Regions from separate parts of the Streptomyces sp. NBC_01304 genome, predicted to be linked through region 2. Evidence: riboswitches for the same ligand, from Rfam matches in the RefSeq annotation. Region 2 holds a riboswitch; each other region holds the start of a gene.
What was found. Region 2 has a riboswitch for cyclic di-AMP ahead of OG430_RS14645 (M23 family metallopeptidase). Riboswitches for the same ligand answer to the same signal wherever they lie in the genome.

Region 1 (4,406 bases), 1.3 Mb from region 2:
CCCGCGCAGCCGCCGCCCGATCCACGGGACCAGATACTCGCGCGCCCACTGGATGTCGTCGCGCCGCACCTCGAGCGTGCCTCGCGGCGGCAGCGGCGGCCATGCCTGGTCGGGGTCGGCCGGGATCTCCAGGCCGAGCACCTGGGCGGCGCGCAGCGCGACGCGGGTGTGGCCCTCCGCCGACAGGTGGAGGCGGTCACCGTCCCAGGCACGGCGGTCCTGGACCGAGCGCAGCGACCACAGGTCGAGGACGGGGCAGTCGTAGCGGTCGGCGATGGAGCGCACATGGGCGGTGTACGTAGCGATCTTGCCGCGCAGATGCCGCAGGACCGGAACGTTCCGGGTGTCGAAGCCGGTGGTCACGAGGACCGTGCCGACGTTCTCCTTCAGGTCGGCGACGGCCCGCTCGAAGCGGGCCGCGACGTCGTCGGGGTCGGTGCCGGGGCGAATGATGTCGTTGCCGCCGGCGCAGAAGCTCACCAGGTCGGGGGCGAGCTCCTTGGCGCGCGGGACCTGCTCCTCGACGATCTGGTCGAGGAGCTTGCCGCGCACGGCGAGGTTGGCGTAGCGGAAGGTCTGCTCGGGGTGCCGGTCGTCGAGGAGGACGGCCAGGCGGTCGGCCCAGCCGACGAAGGTGTCGCCGGGGCCCGGGTCGCCGACACCTTCGGTGAAGCTGTCGCCGACAGCCGCGTACGACTTGAACTGGGGTGTCGATTCGTCTGCCACGTCGGCATATCTTTCACCTCGTCCCGTGACCTACGCCACCGTAATAAGGGTCAACGGGGGCTTGACGGCGGGTGATATATGCCACCGATAAAGATCGAACCAAGTCGGAATACCGGGCATCAGCGCCGAACGCACCGATGGCCGGAGCCCTTTACGGGCTCCGGCCATCGGTGAAAGCACGGTCGCGATGCAGTTCGGGACGCGGCTCGGAACGCGCTCCTGAACACGGTGCGCAATGCGTCAGACGGTCACGCCGTGGCTGCGCAGGTACGCGAGCGGGTCGACGTCCGAGCCGTAGCCGGGGCCGGTGCGGACCTCGAAGTGCAGGTGCGGTCCGGTGGAGTTGCCGGTGGAGCCGGACAGGCCGATCTGGGTGCCGCCGTCGACGCTCTGCCCGGTGGCGACGTTCAGGGACGTCATGTGGGCGTACTGCGAGTAGTGGCCGTCGGCGTGCTGGATGACGACCTCGTTGCCGTACGAGCCGCTCCAGCCGGCCGAGACGACGGTGCCCTCGCCGATGGCCTTGACCGGGGTGCCGGACGGGACGACGAAGTCGGTGCCGGTGTGGTAGCCGCTGGACCACATGGCGCCGGCCGTGCGGTACGAGGTGCTGATGGGGGCCTCGACCGGGGCGGTGAAGCCGTTCGCGGCCTTGGCCTGGACGGCCTCGCCCTGCACGGCCTCGGCAGCCTTGGTGCCGGCCGCGTCGATCTGCGCCTGGCTGGCCGTGGCCCCGGTGGCGTCGGCCTTCGCCGCGGACTTCGCGGTGGCCTCGGCGGCGCCGTCGAGCTTCAGCTTCATGCCGGGGCGTATGTGCCGGGGGTCGTCGCCGACGACCTTGCGGTTGTCGGCGTACAGCTTCTTCCAGCCGCCGTCGACGTTCAGCTCGTCGGCGATCGCGGACAGCGAGTCCCCGGCGACGACGGAGTACGTCTTGGCGGCGGCCTGCGGTGCGGCGGCGGGGGCGGCCTGCTGCACCTGGGGGGCGGCGGCGGTCGCAGCATGGGCGCCGGCGGCTCCGAGCAGCGGCAGCGCGAGGGCGGCGCCTCCGGTGCCTGCGGCGGCGAATCCGCGGCTGATCCGCTGGGACTTGGGACGGCGGTGCTTACCCTTCGCGGGCATGGCGAATTCCTCTCCGGCGCCTGCGAGGTGAGCTGTCGGGTTCGGACTGGAGATGTCCGGCCGCTTTTACGCGGCTTCACCCCAAGCCTCTCCGGTGGACCGGATGCGGCATCTAACCGTGGGTCCCCCGCTCCTGCCGTACACGGGTGGGTGTGCGGAATTCCGGGCGGCGGCAGGATTGGGCGTCCGTCCGGATGCCGCAGAACGTAAACGAGCGCGGAGCGCGGAGACAAGCAATCAATTCCCGCGCAATTGCCCACCGATGATCCATTCCCGGAATTGCCGTCACACTCCGTGGATGAATGATCTTTAGTGCCGCCTTACCCCTGGAAATCGGCCCGCGAAGATCGCCACGCACGGTCACGACTATGATCCCGCTCACGGACAGAGAGCCATGAGCCTTTAGTTCCAGGCCAGTTACCACGAAGGCCCGCGTAAGCCCCTTATCCAGCGAACCACTTGAAGTTCACCAACCACCTGAAACTACCTAATCCCCCGAATCGGTCATTTACGACTGAAGCGGAAGATCGCGGCATCAAGGTCACCACGCAGCCCGGTGTGCAGCCCGTGATGGAGCAGCACCGCCCCCCGGTGCACCTCTCCCGCCCCGGCCCTGTCGCTCCTGCCGACCCTGTCCCCCACCCCGACCTGCTCGTACGTCCCCGCCGGATCGAGCCCCCGCAGCCGCAGCCGCGCCACCGGCTCCCCGTACCGCTGCGCCTGCAGCCACGCGAGGACGACGACCTCGCCCCCGTGCACGTACTGCACGGCACTGAGCCCGCCGTCCGGAGCCCGCAGCCGGTACAGCTCGCCGTGCTGCACGACGGGCCTGATCTCCTTGTAGAGGTCCACCCACTCCCGCGCCTCGGCCAGCTCCGCCTCGCTCCACCGCGTGAGATCGCCGCCCACCCCGAGCACCCCCGCCATGGCGCTCACGAAGCGGAAGCGAAGCGAGCTCACTCGGTCGTTGAGCTGCGTGTTCGGGCTGTCGGTGACCCAGGCGGCCATCACCCGGGCGGGGTGCAGCTGGCTGAAGCCGTGCTGGATGGCGAGCCGGTCCAACGGGTCGGTGTTGTCGGAGGTCCACACCTGGTCGGTCCGGGCGAGGATGCCCAGATCGATCCGGCCGCCCCCGCCCGAGCAGGACTCGAAGGCCACCCCGGGGTGCTCGGCCCGCAGCCGGTCGAGCAGCGCGTACAAGGCATGCACATGGTCATTCCAGAGCCGCTGCGGACACTCCTCGCCGGGCCAGCCCGCATCCGTGAAGCTGCGGTTGAAGTCCCATTTCACATAGTCGATCGGCGCGGACGACAACAGTGTGTGCAGCTGTTCCCACAGATAGTCCTGTACGTCGGTGCGCGCGAGGTTGAGCACCAGCTGATGCCGGAATTCGGTGCGGGTACGCCCGGGAAAGTGCTGCACCCAGTCGGGGTGCGCCCGATACAGATCACTGTCCGCGTTGACCATTTCCGGTTCGACCCAGATCCCGAACTGCATTCCCAGCCCGTGCACTTCATCGGCGAGCGGCTTCAGCCCGCCGGGAAAACGATCAGGATTCGGTGTCCAGTCGCCGAGGCCGGCCCGGTCGCTGGTGCGCCGCCCGAACCAGGCATCGTCCACCACGAACAGCTCCACACCGATGTCGGCCGCCCGCCGGGCCAGCGCCCGCTGCTGCGCCTCGGAGATGTCGAAGCCGGTGGCCTCCCAGGAGTTGTAGAGCACGGGCCGCACGTCCTGGGCGTCCGGGATCACGTGCTCCAGCTGGTAGGCGTGCCAGGCCCGGCTCGCCCCGCCGAAGCCACCCGCGCTCCACAGTCCGGCGAAGACGGGCGTGGTGAGGGACTCACCGGGCCGCAGCAGCGCCTGCCCCGAGTCGTCGTGCCCGCTCCCGCCGGCGATCTGCACCCGACCGTCCGGCAGCTGCTGCACGGCGATGCGCCATGACCCCGACCAGGCGAGGGCGCAGCCGTAGACCTCGCCGTGCTCCTCACTCGCCCCTTCCGCGTCGAGCGCGACCCAGGGCAGATGCTGATGGCTCGTGTGCCCGCGCCGACTCCCGATGATCTTCTCGCCGTACGTGAGGTCGGAGCGTACGAGCCGCGACTCGGCGGCCCACCGCCCGTGCAGCTGGGACAGCCGCCACCGCTCGCGCTCCGGCAGCGTCCAGACCGCGGAGTCCGCGCGCAGCACCTCCACGTCCGGGCCGTGGCCCAGGTGCTCCAGGACGGCGGAGCGCTCCAGCACGTCCCCGCGCATCCGGTACACCAGCGTGATCCCGAGCCGGTGCGCCGTGTCCTCGAAGCGCAGGCGCAGCTCGCCGGCCGCCACGCTCGCCGCCCCGAACTGCCACTCGGTGCCCCGCACTTCAGGCGTACGCACCGACAGCGCGGGCCGCACGAAGCGGGGCCCGCCCTCGACCGGGTACTCCTCGCGTCCGTCCAGCGGGGACTCGAACCCCCGGGCGGGCGGGCCCGGTTCGGCCGCCAGGGCCTCCGCGTCGGCGAGGGCGATGCGCGCGCCCCAGTGCAGGTGAAGCAGTTCGTCGCCGGCGCCCAGGT
Region 2 (4,406 bases):
GACGCAGGGGACGCGACGGACGAAGCGGCCGAGGCGAACGCAGCCGCCGCCGGCGACAACGACGAAGAGGAGGCGGCGAAGTGACCGAGCTCGCCACCATGGAGTTCCACCCGCAGCCCCAGGCGGGCGAAGCCAAGCCGTGGGCCTTCCCGGCCCCCGAGCGCGGCGAGCTGCCCAACGGCCTCACGGTGCTGCGCTGTCACCGCCCCGGCCAGCAGGTCATCGCCGTCGAGGTCAACCTCGAAGCGCCACTGGAGGCCGAGCCGGCCGGCCTGGACGGCGTCGCCACGATCATGGCGCGCGCCTTCTCGGAGGGCACCGACAAGCACTCCGCCGAGGAGTTCGCCGCCGAGCTGGAGCGCTGCGGCGCCACCCTTGACGCGCACGCCGACCACCCCGGCGTACGCCTCTCGCTCGAAGTCCCGGTCTCCCGGCTGCCGAAGGCCCTCGGCCTGCTCGCCGACGCCCTGCGCGCGCCCGCCTTCGCGGACAGCGAGGTCGGCCGGCTGGTGCGCAACCGCCTGGACGAGATCCCGCACGAGATGGCCAACCCGTCCCGGCGGGCCGCCAAGGAGCTCTCCAAGGAGCTGTTCCCGGCCACCGCGCGCATGTCGCGCCCGCGCCAGGGCACCGAGGAGACCGTCGAGGCCATCGACTCCCTTGCCGTCAGGGCGTTTTACGAGGCCCATGTGCGTCCGGCCACCGCGACCGCGGTCGTCGTGGGCGACCTCGCGGGCGTCGACCTCGACCAGTTGCTCGCCGACACCCTGGGGGAGTGGACCGGCAACACCGCCGAGCCGCACCCCGCCTCGGCCATCACGGCCGACGACCGCGGCCGCGTCATCATCGTCGACCGCCCGGGCGCGGTGCAGACGCAGCTGCTCATCGGCCGCGTCGGCCCGGACCGGCACGACAGCGTCTGGCCGGCCCAAGTCCTCGGCACCTACTGCCTGGGCGGCACCCTGACGTCGCGCCTGGACCTCGTCCTGCGCGAGGAGAAGGGCTACACCTACGGTGTGCGCGCCTTCGCCCAGGTGCTCCGCTCGGGCACCGACGGCGTGGGCGGCGCGTCCCTCCTCGCCATCAACGGCTCGGTGGACACGCCCAACACGGGACCGGCCCTGGACGACCTGTGGAAGGTGCTGCGTACGCTCGCCGCCGAGGGCCTCACGGACGCCGAGCGCGACGTCGCCGTGCAGAACCTCGTCGGCGTCGCCCCGCTGCGCTACGAGACCGCGGCCGCCGTCGCGGGCACCCTCGCAGACCAGGTCGAGCAGCACCTCCCGGACGACTTCCAGGCGCAGTTGTACCGGCGCCTCACCGAGACGGGCACCGTGGAGGCCACCGCGGCCGCCGTCCGCGCCTTCCCGGTGGACCGGCTCGTCACCGTCCTCGTCGGTGACGCGGCTCAGATCGCCGAGCCCGTCAAGGCGCTCGGCATCGGCGAAGTGACTGTTGTCACGGGCTGAGTCGACCGCGTAGCAACTTCAGGGACCCCGGCGGCGTACGTGCCTCCGGGGTCCTCTGTTTTGCGATATGTCCGATATTTCAGAGAGGTTGAGCATCTGCCCTGTGGCGTGCGCCTCAAAAGTGCCGATCCGTTTGTCGATTGAAAGATGTCCCGTTTAGCGTCGGTCCCGCTGTTCGTCAGCTATGCGCCGCATCCGCGGCACCGGACAGCCATCGCCGAGTCCCCGTCAGGCGCGAGCCTGGGGAGCCGGGGACCCACTCAGTCCCTGGGGTGAATCGGAGGCCCTCCTCAACCGGGGGCGTCCGTAGGAGACCTTCCTGCTCCGAACCCGTCAGCTAACCCGGTAGGCGAGAAGGAAGGAAAGGACACCGCCGCTACATGGCCTTCTCCCGTGCCACCGGGAAGCACCGTCGTCCGAGCGCCCTGACGCGCAAGAGCGCGAACATCGCGGGCATCGCCGCCCTCACCACGACCGGCGTCATCGGCACCCTCGCCTCTCCCGCGCTCGCCGCGGAGGACACCTCGCCGCGCGACACGGGCCTCAACCAGGCCGTCTCCATGGCCGACGCCGTCGCCGCCCACATCGACGAGCAGGTCTCCGCCCAGGAGGAGGCCGCCGAGCAGGCCGCCGCCAAGAAGGAGGCCGAGGCCGAGGCGAAGCGCAAGGCCGAGGCCAAGGCCAAGAAGGAGCGCGAGGCCAAGGAGCGCGCCGCCCGCGAGGCCGAGCGCAAGCGCCTCAACTCCTTCACCTCGCCGATCGCCGGCAGCTACGTCTCCACCGGCTACAAGGCCGGCGGCGCCGTCTGGTCCTCCGGCAGCCACACCGGCGTCGACTTCCACGCCGCGTCCGGCACCTCCGTCCACTCGGTCGGCTCCGGCACCGTCGTCGAGGCCGGCTGGGGCGGCGCGTACGGCAACAACGTCGTGATCAAGATGAACGACGGCACGTACACCCAGTACGGCCACATGTCGTCGATCGGCGTCTCCGTCGGCCAGACCGTCACCCCGGGCCAGCAGATAGGCATCTCGGGCGCGACCGGCAACGTCACCGGGCCGCACCTGCACTTCGAGGCCCGTACGTCCCCCGACTACGGCTCGGACATCGACCCCGTCGCGTACCTGCGCTCGCACGGCGTGAACGTCTGACGCTCCGCACGGCGAGATCGTCCGACGAACGTCCGACGAACGTCCGACGAACGTCTGACGATCCCCGCAGTCCCCACCGCTCCCAGCAAGCCCCGGCATCGCGCCGGGGCTTGCTGCGTTTTGGTGCAGGCCGAGTCTGGCCAAAAGATATCCATGGAATCCGGCAGCCCATCGGAAATATGGGTGTGCTGCAATAGGCTCGCTGAACGAGCGTCAACGGGCGTCAACTCAACCGCGTTTCGCGGGGATGCGGCGCATATTTCTTAGGGTGGAGGTCCGGTCATGCGCATTCCCGCGCACTCGGTATGCACGGCCATCCGGGACGACATCGTGTCCGGTGTCTACGAGCGCGGCAGCCGGCTCACCGAGGAGCTGCTCGCGCGGCGCTACGGAGTCTCCCGCGTCCCGGTCCGCGAGGCGCTGCGTACCCTGGAGGCCGAGGGCTTCGTCACCACCCGCCGGCACGCGGGCGCCTGCGTCGCCGAGCCCAGCGCGCGGGAGGCGGCCGACGCCCTGGAGATCCGCATGCTGCTCGAACCGCTCGGCGCCGCCCGCGCCGCCCGGCGCCGCACGGACGCCCATCTGAAGGTCCTGCGCGGCCTGGTCAGGCTGGGTCAGGAGCGGGCCCGGCGTGGTCAGAGCGAGGATCTGCGCTCGCTCGGCGGCTGGTTCCACGAGACGCTGGCGCAGGCCTCCGCCAGCGAGGGCCTGATCGCCCTGCTCACCCAACTGCGGCACAAGATCGCTTGGATGTACGTCGTCGAGGGTGCGGCCCGGCCCGTCGAATCCTGGGCGGAGCACGGCGCGATCGTCGACGCGGTGGCCCGCGGGGACGCCGAGCGGGCCCGTTCGCTGACCGCCCTGCACACCGAACGGGCCGCGGCCGCGCACCGGCTGCGGTTCGCCGAGCCGGCGTCGAAGACCGTGCCCGCGGTGAGGACTTCGCAACATTCCGTAAACACGGCGAGCGCCCGCAATTAACAGGGGCCCCGTATACAAAGACCTGTATTTAGACGGGGTCTCTTTTTGCTGCCCGGAATTCGCCCACCAGTGGCAAGGGGCGCAAAAATAACTGAGCCGTGCCGCCCGAATTCGGGCGGCACGGCTCAGTCGAAATTCGTCTGCTTGGCTCAGACGGTCTCGGGAAGCTCCTCGAGCCCCTCGGCGACCAGCTTCGCCAGACGGTCGAGCGCGGCGTCCGCGTTCTCGGCGTCCGAAGCCAGGACGACCTCTTCGCCACCCTGCGCGCCCAGACCGAGCACCGCGAGCATGGACGCGGCGTTGACCGCGTTGCCATCCGCCTTGGCGATCGTCACGGGGACGCCGGAGGCCGTGGCCGCACGGACGAAGATGGAGGCGGGACGGGCGTGGAGGCCCTCGGTCCAACCGACGTTGACGCGGCGCTCAGCCATGTGATGCTGCCCTTCAGGTTTCACTCAAGCCTTGTCTAGACCACTGTCTCATATCCGGGCGGGTGCTCCCGCCGGTCTTTCGTCCGTCATCCTGCTGCCCTTCGGCCCCCCTAGCCTGCAACGGTCCACGCGGCCGCGCGACCCGTACGATCCGCCGCCGCGACCCGTACGATCCACGGCCACGAGCCGTAGGCTGACCCGCATGCAGAACGCGTCCGAGCGTGCGGACTACCCGGCCCACTGGGAAGCCGACATCGTCCTGCGGGACGGCGGCACCGCCCGGATCCGGCCCATCACGGCCGCGGACGCGGACCGCCTGGTCAGCTTCTACGAGCAGGTCTCGGACGAGTCGAAGTACTACCGCTTCTTCGCGCCCT
Region 3 (4,406 bases), 1.3 Mb from region 2:
GTTTGGGCTTTCGATGTGCGGCCACGTACGTCTCGTCTCCCTTACGCGTCCGGCGGCGGCCCGCACAGGGGGAGCGGGCCGCCGCCGGACCTCTCGGCGGTGGTGACCGACTGCCGTCCCAGCGGATGCGGACGACGGTGGGGAGCCGGTCACCTCGGGAAGGACGCTAAACCTGGGCGTCACGACTTGGTGACGGATTGTACGTAACTGTCCGAAGAGGGATAGCTGATGACCATTCCTGGCCGCACTCGCGGACGGACCCCACCCCATCGACGTACGACTGTGACCGAAGCGGCGGAAGTGACCGACCTGGTGGAAGAGGGGTGGTATGGACCCGGCTAGGCTCCGGCCTCATGGACGTACTCATCAACGTGTTCGTCGGCCTGCACATCATCGGCATCGCCTCGCTCCTCGGCGGTTTCCTGACTCAGATGAAGGCGATGGGCCAGGGCACGGCACGGTTCACGCCGCCGATGCTGCACGGCGCGCTGACCATGCTGGTCACCGGTGTGGCGCTGGTCGGGCTCAATCAGGCGGACGACCAGACGGTCAACAACCTCAAGATCGGCATCAAGCTGGCCGTGCTGATCGTGATCCTCGGGCTCGTGTATGTGAAGCGGGACGAGGAGAAGGCCGAGAAGGCGATGTTCGGCGCGGTGGGCGCGCTGACCGTCGTGAACATCTTCATCGCCGTGCTCTGGACCTGAGCCCGGCAAGGTTCTGGACCTGAGCCCGGCAAGTTCCAGCGACGGTGAAGCCCCGGTGCCGAGTGGCGCCGGGGCTTCTTCGCGTCGTACGGAACTGCGTCAGGCCGGCCGGACCACGCTGTGGATCGGCATGTAGTAGATCGACTCGGTGCGTACGTTCGCACCCGGCTTCGGCGCGTGGATCATCTGGCCGTCGCCGATGTAGATGCCGACGTGGCTGATGTCGTCGTAGAAGAAGACGAGGTCGCCGGGCTTGGCGTCCGCGACCTTGACGGTCGTGCCGACCTTCACCTGGTCCCAGGTGGTGCGCGGCAGCGTGATCCCGGCGGCGGCCCAGGCGTCCTGGGTCAGGCCCGAGCAGTCGTACGAGTCGGGGCCGGTGGCACCCCAGACGTACGGCTTGCCCATCTGGGCCCGGGCGAAGCTGAGCACCTTCTCGGCCTTCGCGGCGTAACTGCTGTCCGAGGAGCCGGAGTCGCTGCCGGAGCCGGATCCCGAGCCGGAGTCCTGCCCCTCCTCCTTCTCCTTCGCGGCCTCCTCGGCGGCCTTCCGCTTGGCCGCCTCCTCCGCCGCGGCCTGCTTGCGCGCCAGCTCCTCGGCCTTCTTGCGGGCCTCTTCTTCCTTCTTCTTCTCGATCGCCGCGAGCCGCGCCTTCTCCTCGGCGGTCAGCTTCGAAAGCAGCTCACGCGCCTCGGTCAGCTTCGACTGGACGTCCGACTTGCTCGTCCGCAGGTCGTCCTGGGCGTCGGTGAGCGACGCGAGGCTCTTGGTCGCCTCGCCGCGCTTCTCGGTCGCCTCGGCCTGCAGGTCCTTGTACTCGTCGACCGCGGACTGCTGGCTCTTGCTCATGCGGCTCATCAGCTGGCGCTGGTCGAACAGCTGCTGCGGATCGTCGGCGAGCAGCATGTTGGCCGTGGCCGAGGTGGAGCCGTTGCGGTACTGGGCCGCGGCGATCGAACCGAGCTCGCGGCGCGCGTCGTTCAGCTTGTCGGTGCGCTTGGCGACCTGGTCGAGCAGATCGTCGACGTGTCCGCGCTGGCTGTCGGTGCGTTCCTTCGCCGCGTTGTACTTCTGGGTGGCGACGCCGGCCTGCCGGTAGAGGTCGTCGACCTTCTTCTGGACCTCTTCCAGGGACGGCTTGGGCTTGCTGGGCGCGGCGTTCGCGCTCTGCGCCAGGAGCGCCACGGAGGTCAGGGCGGCCGTGGTCATGCCGACGGCCTGAGCTGTACGTATTCGACCGGACCGACTGCGCGGCTTGCGGTGCGACGCCAAGGAGGCGCTCCTTCCAGTGACCGCCTACCGGGTTAGCTGTCGGGTTCGGGCGGGTGGTTCGGAAGGCTGCCCTACGGTCTTGTACGTCTTGCTCGTACGCGACCGATTCACCCCAAGGTCAAGTTGGGTCCCCGGCTCCGGTTTGCCTGTGGGCGCACCGGACTCGGCGCGAGCCGCCCGTTCCCGACGTCTGTCGCCGGTGGGGGTACGGGTTGCTCGCGGAGCACGCTAGCCAACACGTGTGGCTGCTGTGAAGGTTGATGTTCGATATGCCCGATACATTTTCGTGACCTTGATAACTCCGCTGTCCGGTTTGCTGTTCCTTGTCGTCACAACTGGTGTCTTGCTGCGACGCCCGGCCGCAGGTGCGGCCCGGCCCGGGCGCTGCCAGGCGGTCGTGCGCGGGGACGTCACCGACCCCTCCGGTAATCTGGTGCTTTCCCCCACAAGGAGTTGCTTCCGTGGAGTTCCGGCTGCTCGGAGCGGTTTCCGTCGCCACCGAGACCGGCGAACTGCCACTCGGCCCCGCCAAGCGGCGCAGCCTGCTCGCCGCCCTGCTGCTGCGGCCCAACCATCCGGTGCCGGTGGACCAGTTGACCGACGCCCTGTGGGAGCACGAGCCGCCGGCTCGCGCCCGCAGCGTCATCCAGGGTCATGTGTCGCGGCTGCGGGCCCTGTTCGCGGAGGCGGACGCCGAGATGTTCGGGGTCGAACTGGTCACGCAGGGCACGGCGTACGTGCTGCGCATGCCGGAGAGCCTGCTCGACGCCCACCGCTTCGAGGAACTGGTGACGCTGGCCCGCAGCCAGCGCGCGCCGGCCGATGCCGTGGCGATGTACCGGGAGGCCCTCTCGCTGTGGCAGGGCCCGGCCCTGACCGGCGCCTACCCGAGCCCGCCGCTGCAGGCCGCCGCGCACGCGCTCGAGGAACTGCGGCTCGCCTCCGTGGAGTTGCTGGCCGCCGACTACGGGCGCCTCGGCGAGCACGCGCGCGCCGCTGCCTTGTTGCGTGCGGAGGCCGGGGCCCATCCGCTGCGCGAGTCGCTGTCCGCCGCGCTCATGACGGCCCTGCAGCGGGCGGGACGCCGCTCGGAGGCGCTCGACTGGTTCCACCGCACGCGGCGGCTGCTCGCCGACGAGCTGGGCGTGGATCCGGGGCACGAGCTGGCGGACGCGTACGCGGTGGCGTTGCGCGGGGAGGAGCTGCGCGGGCAGGCGGGGCAGAGGACGAGCGCCGACGTGGCGGAACCTTTGTCCCCGACTCGGGCCCCCGCTCCGGCCGCACCGGCCCAGCCGCAGGCCCAGGTCTCAGCTCCGGGGTTGACCGAGGCCCAGGCCCAGGCCCAGGCCCAGGCCCAGGCCCAGGCCCCGGTTCCGGCCCCGGCCCAGGTGGCGGCTCCCGCCCTGGGCCAGGTCCCAGCTCCGGGGTTGGCCGAGGCGCAGGCCCTGGCGCAGGCCCAGGCCCCGGCGCAGGCTCAGGCCCTGGCGCAGGCCCAGGATCCGGCCTCGGCTCGGGTCCAGGCTTCGGCCCATGTCGCAGATCCGGCCTCGGCTCGGGGTCAGGTCCCGGCCCATGTCGCAGATCCGGCCTTGGCGCAGGCGCAGGGTCCGGACTCGGCTCGGGTCGAGGATCCGGCCCAGGTCCCAGCTCCAGTGTTGACCGAAGTCCAGGCTCCCGCCCAGGACGCAGCTCCGGCACTGACGCAGGCCCCGGCCCCGCCCCAGCTCCCAGCTCAGGCCCTGCCCGAGGTCCAGGCTCCGGCCTTGGCGCAGGCCCCGGCCTACCCGCCCGCGCCCCACTCGCCCGCGCCCGCGTCCGCCTCGCCGACGCCCCCACTGCCCGCCACCGTCGACCTCCTGCCCCGCATGCCCCGTGGCTTCCACGGTCGCGCCGCCGAGCTCACCGCCCTGTCCCGCGCCGCCGCCGGCGAGGCCCCGGTGTGTCTGGTCACCGGCCCCGCCGGCGTGGGCAAGACGGCGCTCGTCGTGCACTGGGCGCACCGCAACCGCGCCGCGTTCCCCGGCGGACTGCTCTACGCGGACCTGCGCGGTTTCAGCGACACCGGCGCCCCGCCCCGCGCCGAGGTGCTCCGCGAGTTCCTGCTCGCCCTCGGGGTCCCGCCGCGCCGGATACCCGAGTCGGCCGACGGCGCCTCCGCGCTGTTCCGCTCCCTGGCCGCCGACCGCCAACTCCTCGTCGTACTCGACAACGCACACGGCTCCGAGCAGGTCAGGGAGCTGCTGCCGGGCGGCACCGATTGCGTCACCGTCGTCACCAGCCGCTACCGGCTGCGCGGCCTGATCGCCTCCGACGCCGCCCGGCCCGTGCCCGTCGACGTCCTCGGCCCCGACGACGGCACCGCCCTGCTCGCCGCGGTCCTCGGCAAGGAGCGCGTCCTCGCCGAGGCGGTCGCCGCCCGGCGTCTCG
Region 4 (4,406 bases), 2.6 Mb from region 2:
TCGCGGGCCTCGGCGATCTTGTCGAGGGCGGCGAGCACCCGTACCCCTCGATCGGTCCCGAGCAGCTCGAATCCCCCGTCGGCCCGCTCGCTCTGCACGGCCGCACCCGGCCGGTACTTGCCGGTGAGGAACCCGGAGGCCAGCGCGAAGTAGGGCACCGCGGCGAGCCCCGAGCGGGAGGCGACCTCCTGCAGCGCGCCCTCGTAGGTGTCCCGCGAGACCAGGTTGTAGTGCGGCTGCAGCGCCACATAGCGGGCGAGGCCCTCGCGCTCGGCGAAGTCCAGGGACTCCTGGAGGCGTTCGGCGGAGATGTTCGACGCGGCGACGGCCCGCACCTTGCCCTCCCGCACCAACTGGTCGAGGGCGCCCACGATCTCCTCGACCGGCACGGACAGGTCGTCGAAGTGCGTGTAGTAGAGGTCGATGTAGTCGGTGCGCAGGCGGCGCAGCGAGCCCTCGACGACGGCCTTGATGTTGGTGGCCGCAAGACCCTTGGCCTCGGGGTGGTTGCCGACCTTGGAGGCGATGACGACGTCCTCGCGCCTGCCGCGCCCGGTCAGCCACTCGCCGATGAGGGTCTCGGACTCGCCGCCCCGGTGACCGGGTGCCCAGGTCGAGTACATGTCGGCGGTGTCGATGAAGTTGCCGCCGGCCGCGGTGTACGCGTCGAGCACGGCGAAGGTCGCGGCCCGGTCCGCGGTCCAGCCGAAGACGTTGCCGCCGAGGGCGAGCGGGAAGACCTCGAGGTCGGATGAGCCGAGGGGGCGAAGGGAAGTCATACGGCGGTCAACAGCGCTCGCCCGCACACGTATTCCAATATCCACATGCGGATTCCAGGACCCGGATGAGGAGTTGAGGAGTGTGCGGGCATGCCACTGACCGGCAGCCCTGGCGTCGGGGGGTAGGCCGCCAGGACTGCCGGGGACCTGGGGAAATCAGACGGTGATGCCCTTGCTGCGCAGCCACGCGGCCGGGTCCATCAGGTCGCCGCCCGGCGTCTTGACCTCGAGGTGGAGGTGCGGACCGGTGGAGTTGCCGGTGGAGCCCACGCGGCCGATGACATCGCCGGTGGTGACCTTCTGGCCGACGCTCACGTTCATCGACGACTGGTGGTTGAACGCGACCTCCGTGCCGTCCGACATCTCGAGGACGGTGCGGTAGCCGTACGAGCCCGACCAGCCGGCTTCCTTGACGGTGCCGCTGTGGATCGCCTTGATCGGCGTACCCGTCGAGGCCGCGAAGTCCAGGCCCGTGTGGTAGCCGGAGGCCCACATGGAGCCGGCCTGCCCGTAGGTGGTGGTGATCGTGTACGAGGCGAGCGGAAGCGTGTAGCTCTTGGCGAGCTTGGCGAGGCGCTCGGCCTCGGCCTTGCGCTTGGCTTCTGCCTCGGCCTTCCGCTTCGCCTCGAGCTCGGCCTTCTCGGCGGCCGTCTGCTTGGCGGAGGCCTCTTCGGCGGCGGCCTTGACGGCGGCATCGGCCGCGGCGTCCTGGGCGGCCGCGTCGGCCTCGTCCTGCTTGGACTCGGCCTGCTGCATGATGCGGGCGCGCAGTGCCTCACCGGCGTCCGCGGTGGTCTTGCCCTCGACGGCACCCGAGTCGGGCAGGGTGGCGGAGGCGGCGACGGCCTGGGTTACGCCCGACTGGGCAGTCTCCGAGCCCGAGTCGGAGTCGTCCGAACCGTCGGATATCAGCGAGCCGACACCCGGCAGCGACGAGGCGTCGGGGAGCGAGAGGTCGGGCAGCGATATCGGTACCGGCGGGCGGTCCTTGGCGGTGGCTATGCCACCCGCGCCGACCGCGGCGATGACGCCGACACCGAGCACCGTGGAGCTGCGTGCGAGTCCCCCGCCGCGCTGCTTGCCGACACGGTGCTTTCCGCGTACCGGGCGGAGGGAGTCCTCGGTGGGGTTCCACTCCTCCCAGGTCTCGTCCTGAGAGCTGACGCCATAACCGAACTCAGAGTCGCTGTCCGGGTTGTACGAGGCCTCAGGGTTGAACCTGGTCCGGCCTGTGGGGGTCGCCACTGGGGCGCACTCCTTTCCTTCCTTCTCGCCTACCGGGTTAGCTGACGGGTTCGGAACAGGAAGGTTTCCTACGGGCGTTCTCGCCTCTGCGGGACGCGAGAGTTGCCCGATTCACCCCAAAAAGTGGTTCCCCGGCTCCCTTGCGGGATTAAGCGTGTGCGCACGGAGCCGACTCTTGTGACGGCTGGGACGACCGCGCTGCGTTATCGAACGTTAATAGACAGCGGTGCTGGATTCCAAGCCGTTCCGACTGATCGTTAACGCCTTTGGCCTGGACTTAATGGGGCACGAGCGGGCGGAATCGGGCGAGTTGACTTCTGCAATTTTCCTGACGGTGTGTCAGTTGTTATGCGGAGGGCGGTAGGACGGTCACCTACGGTGACACGGGCCGCCCCACCGCGAGCAGCGCCATGTCATCGGTGGACCCGCCCCCGGTATGCGCCCGCACCTCCTCGACCACCGTCTCCAGCAATGCCTCCGGGGCCCGGAACATCCGCCCCGCGAGCCGCGCCGCGGGATCGTAGAAGACCCCGTCCTCGTCCCGCGCCTCACTGAGCCCGTCCGTGAAGAACAGCAGCGTCGCCCCGCCCGGAAACTCCGTCTCGTCCGCCCGGTCCGGCCAGGCCCCGAGATCGCTCATCCCCAGCGGCAACGCCGGCTCACCGGGACTGAGCAGGCACATCCGCCCGTCCGAGTGCAGCATCAGCGGCTCCGGATGACCGCGGTTGATGAGCCGTACGACCCCTCGCTCATGCGGAATCTCCGCGAGCACCGCCGTGGTGAACCCCTCTACCGCGTCAAGCCCGTCCCGCCGCGTCCCCTCCCGCGCCAGCGCCCGCTCAAGGCGCTGCGCCACCGCCTCCAGGGTCGCCTCCTGCTCGGCCGCCTCCCGGAACGCCCCGATCACCACGGCGACCGCCTCCACCGCACCAAGTCCCTTTCCCCGTACGTCGCCGACGATGAGCCGCACCCCGTGCGGGGTGTCCTGCACCGCGTACAGATCGCCCCCGATGAACGCGTCCGCCTGCGCCGCCTCGTACCGCGCCGCGATGTCGAGCCCGCCGATCCGGGGCGCCGGCTCGGGCAGTACGGCGCGCTGGGCGGCCTCGGCGATGTAGCGGGCGGAGGCGAGCTTCTCGCCCCGGTGGCGTACGACGACGTTGATGAGCACGGCGAGCCCGGCCACGGTCACCACGTTGATGAGCTCGGTCAGCTCCTGCGGCCGCCCCATGGTGCCGTACCGCAGCTGCAGCCCCACGACACAGGCGATGGACGTGATCCCGGTGAGCAGGGTGGAGCGGAGCGAGAAGAACGGAGCCGCGATCAGCGGGGCCGCCGTGAAGAACGGCGCCGCGGTGAAGCGCGGCGGGGTCAGCAGAGCGGCGGTCAGCCCGACGACGATGAGCAGCGGGGGCAGCGCCCGGACGAAGGCCCGCACCTGAGTGATGCCGACGTCCCGGCCGGGTCCGTCCCCGGTATCCGGGCGTCTGCCGCTCCTACGCCCACCTCGCTGCCCCACCGCTCTACTCCTGCCAGGCCGTGTCGCGCCCCGTAAGGGGCGCGGGGAACTGCGCGACCAGCCACAACGGACCCGCAGATTCCGTACGGCCTCCGAGCAGAAGCGAAGTCGCTCCCCACCCAGGGTTTCCGCACCCGGAGCGGGGAGCGACCCCGTAGCCGCCGTACGAGTTACGCGGCCGACGCCGGCACCGGCGTCCGCGCGGCCAGCAACCCGCTCCTGGCCAGCGCCCCCACCGCGAGCGCGCACGCGCCGCCGAGCGCGGCGAGGGTCAGCCACAGCCCGGCCCCGACTCCGCCCACGGCGTCGAGCAGCACCCCGACCGCGAGGTTCCCGGCGGTGATCCCGATGCCGCACACCGTGTTGTAAAGCCCGTAGTGCGTGGCCACCCAGCGCCCCCCGGAGAGGGCGACCACGGTGTCCATCTCGAACGGGTAGAGCACCGCGGTCCCGGCCGCGAGCACCGCCGCACACAGCAGCAGCGCCACCGCGCCGCCGCCCAGGGCCGGCGCGAGGAACGCAAGCCCCATCACGCCGAGGCCCGCGACCAGGCACTGCTCACGGGTCCAGCGCCGCTTGCACCAGTCGGTGATCCGCAGCTGCCCGAGCAGCGCTACGAGGCCGGACACCACGAAGAGCGCGGTGGTCACGGCCGTCGAGTCCGCGGCGAGCGGCAGCGCGAGATAGACCTGGAAGGACAGGACGTACGACCCGGTCATGGCGGCCGAGAACAGCCAGAACGCCTTGTTCCCGAGCACGGTCCGCCACTGCCCGCGCGCCCCGTCCGCCTCGGCGGCCCGCTTGCGCACCGGCAGCTTCGCGATCTGCACCACGGAGAGCACCGCGAAGACGACGGCCGCGAC

Region 1: it holds a riboswitch for cyclic di-AMP, as region 2 does, so the genes downstream of both, OG430_RS09095 (M23 family metallopeptidase) here and OG430_RS14645 (M23 family metallopeptidase) in region 2, are expected to answer to the same signal.
Region 3: it holds a riboswitch for cyclic di-AMP, as region 2 does, so the genes downstream of both, OG430_RS20420 (C40 family peptidase) here and OG430_RS14645 (M23 family metallopeptidase) in region 2, are expected to answer to the same signal.
Region 4: it holds a riboswitch for cyclic di-AMP, as region 2 does, so the genes downstream of both, OG430_RS26365 (M23 family metallopeptidase) here and OG430_RS14645 (M23 family metallopeptidase) in region 2, are expected to answer to the same signal.

The regions. Positions count from the first base shown of each region.
Region 1 covers NZ_CP109055.1:2,086,233-2,090,638, forward strand. Annotated here, with positions in the region: gene OG430_RS09090 (SGNH/GDSL hydrolase family protein) at 1-726, opposite strand, end outside; gene OG430_RS09095 (M23 family metallopeptidase) at 967-1,848, opposite strand; cyclic di-AMP (ydaO/yuaA leader) riboswitch at 1,851-2,011, opposite strand; gene OG430_RS09100 (alpha-galactosidase) at 2,353-4,406, opposite strand, start outside.
Region 2 covers NZ_CP109055.1:3,361,792-3,366,197, reverse strand. Annotated here, with positions in the region: gene OG430_RS14655 (M16 family metallopeptidase) at 1-84, shown strand, start outside; gene OG430_RS14650 (M16 family metallopeptidase) at 81-1,469, shown strand; cyclic di-AMP (ydaO/yuaA leader) riboswitch at 1,675-1,835, shown strand; gene OG430_RS14645 (M23 family metallopeptidase) at 1,850-2,617, shown strand; gene OG430_RS14640 (GntR family transcriptional regulator) at 2,900-3,598, shown strand; gene OG430_RS14635 (HPr family phosphocarrier protein) at 3,748-4,029, opposite strand; gene OG430_RS14630 (bifunctional acetate--CoA ligase family protein/GNAT family N-acetyltransferase) at 4,232-4,406, shown strand, end outside.
Region 3 covers NZ_CP109055.1:4,680,012-4,684,417, reverse strand. Annotated here, with positions in the region: gene OG430_RS20430 (C40 family peptidase) at 1-25, opposite strand, end outside; gene OG430_RS20425 (hypothetical protein) at 354-707, shown strand; gene OG430_RS20420 (C40 family peptidase) at 807-1,979, opposite strand; cyclic di-AMP (ydaO/yuaA leader) riboswitch at 1,985-2,158, opposite strand; gene OG430_RS20415 (AfsR/SARP family transcriptional regulator) at 2,441-4,406, shown strand, end outside.
Region 4 covers NZ_CP109055.1:5,915,250-5,919,655, reverse strand. Annotated here, with positions in the region: gene OG430_RS26370 (aldo/keto reductase) at 1-779, opposite strand, end outside; gene OG430_RS26365 (M23 family metallopeptidase) at 936-2,024, opposite strand; cyclic di-AMP (ydaO/yuaA leader) riboswitch at 2,036-2,189, opposite strand; gene OG430_RS26360 (PP2C family protein-serine/threonine phosphatase) at 2,398-3,543, opposite strand; gene OG430_RS26355 (MFS transporter) at 3,714-4,406, opposite strand, start outside.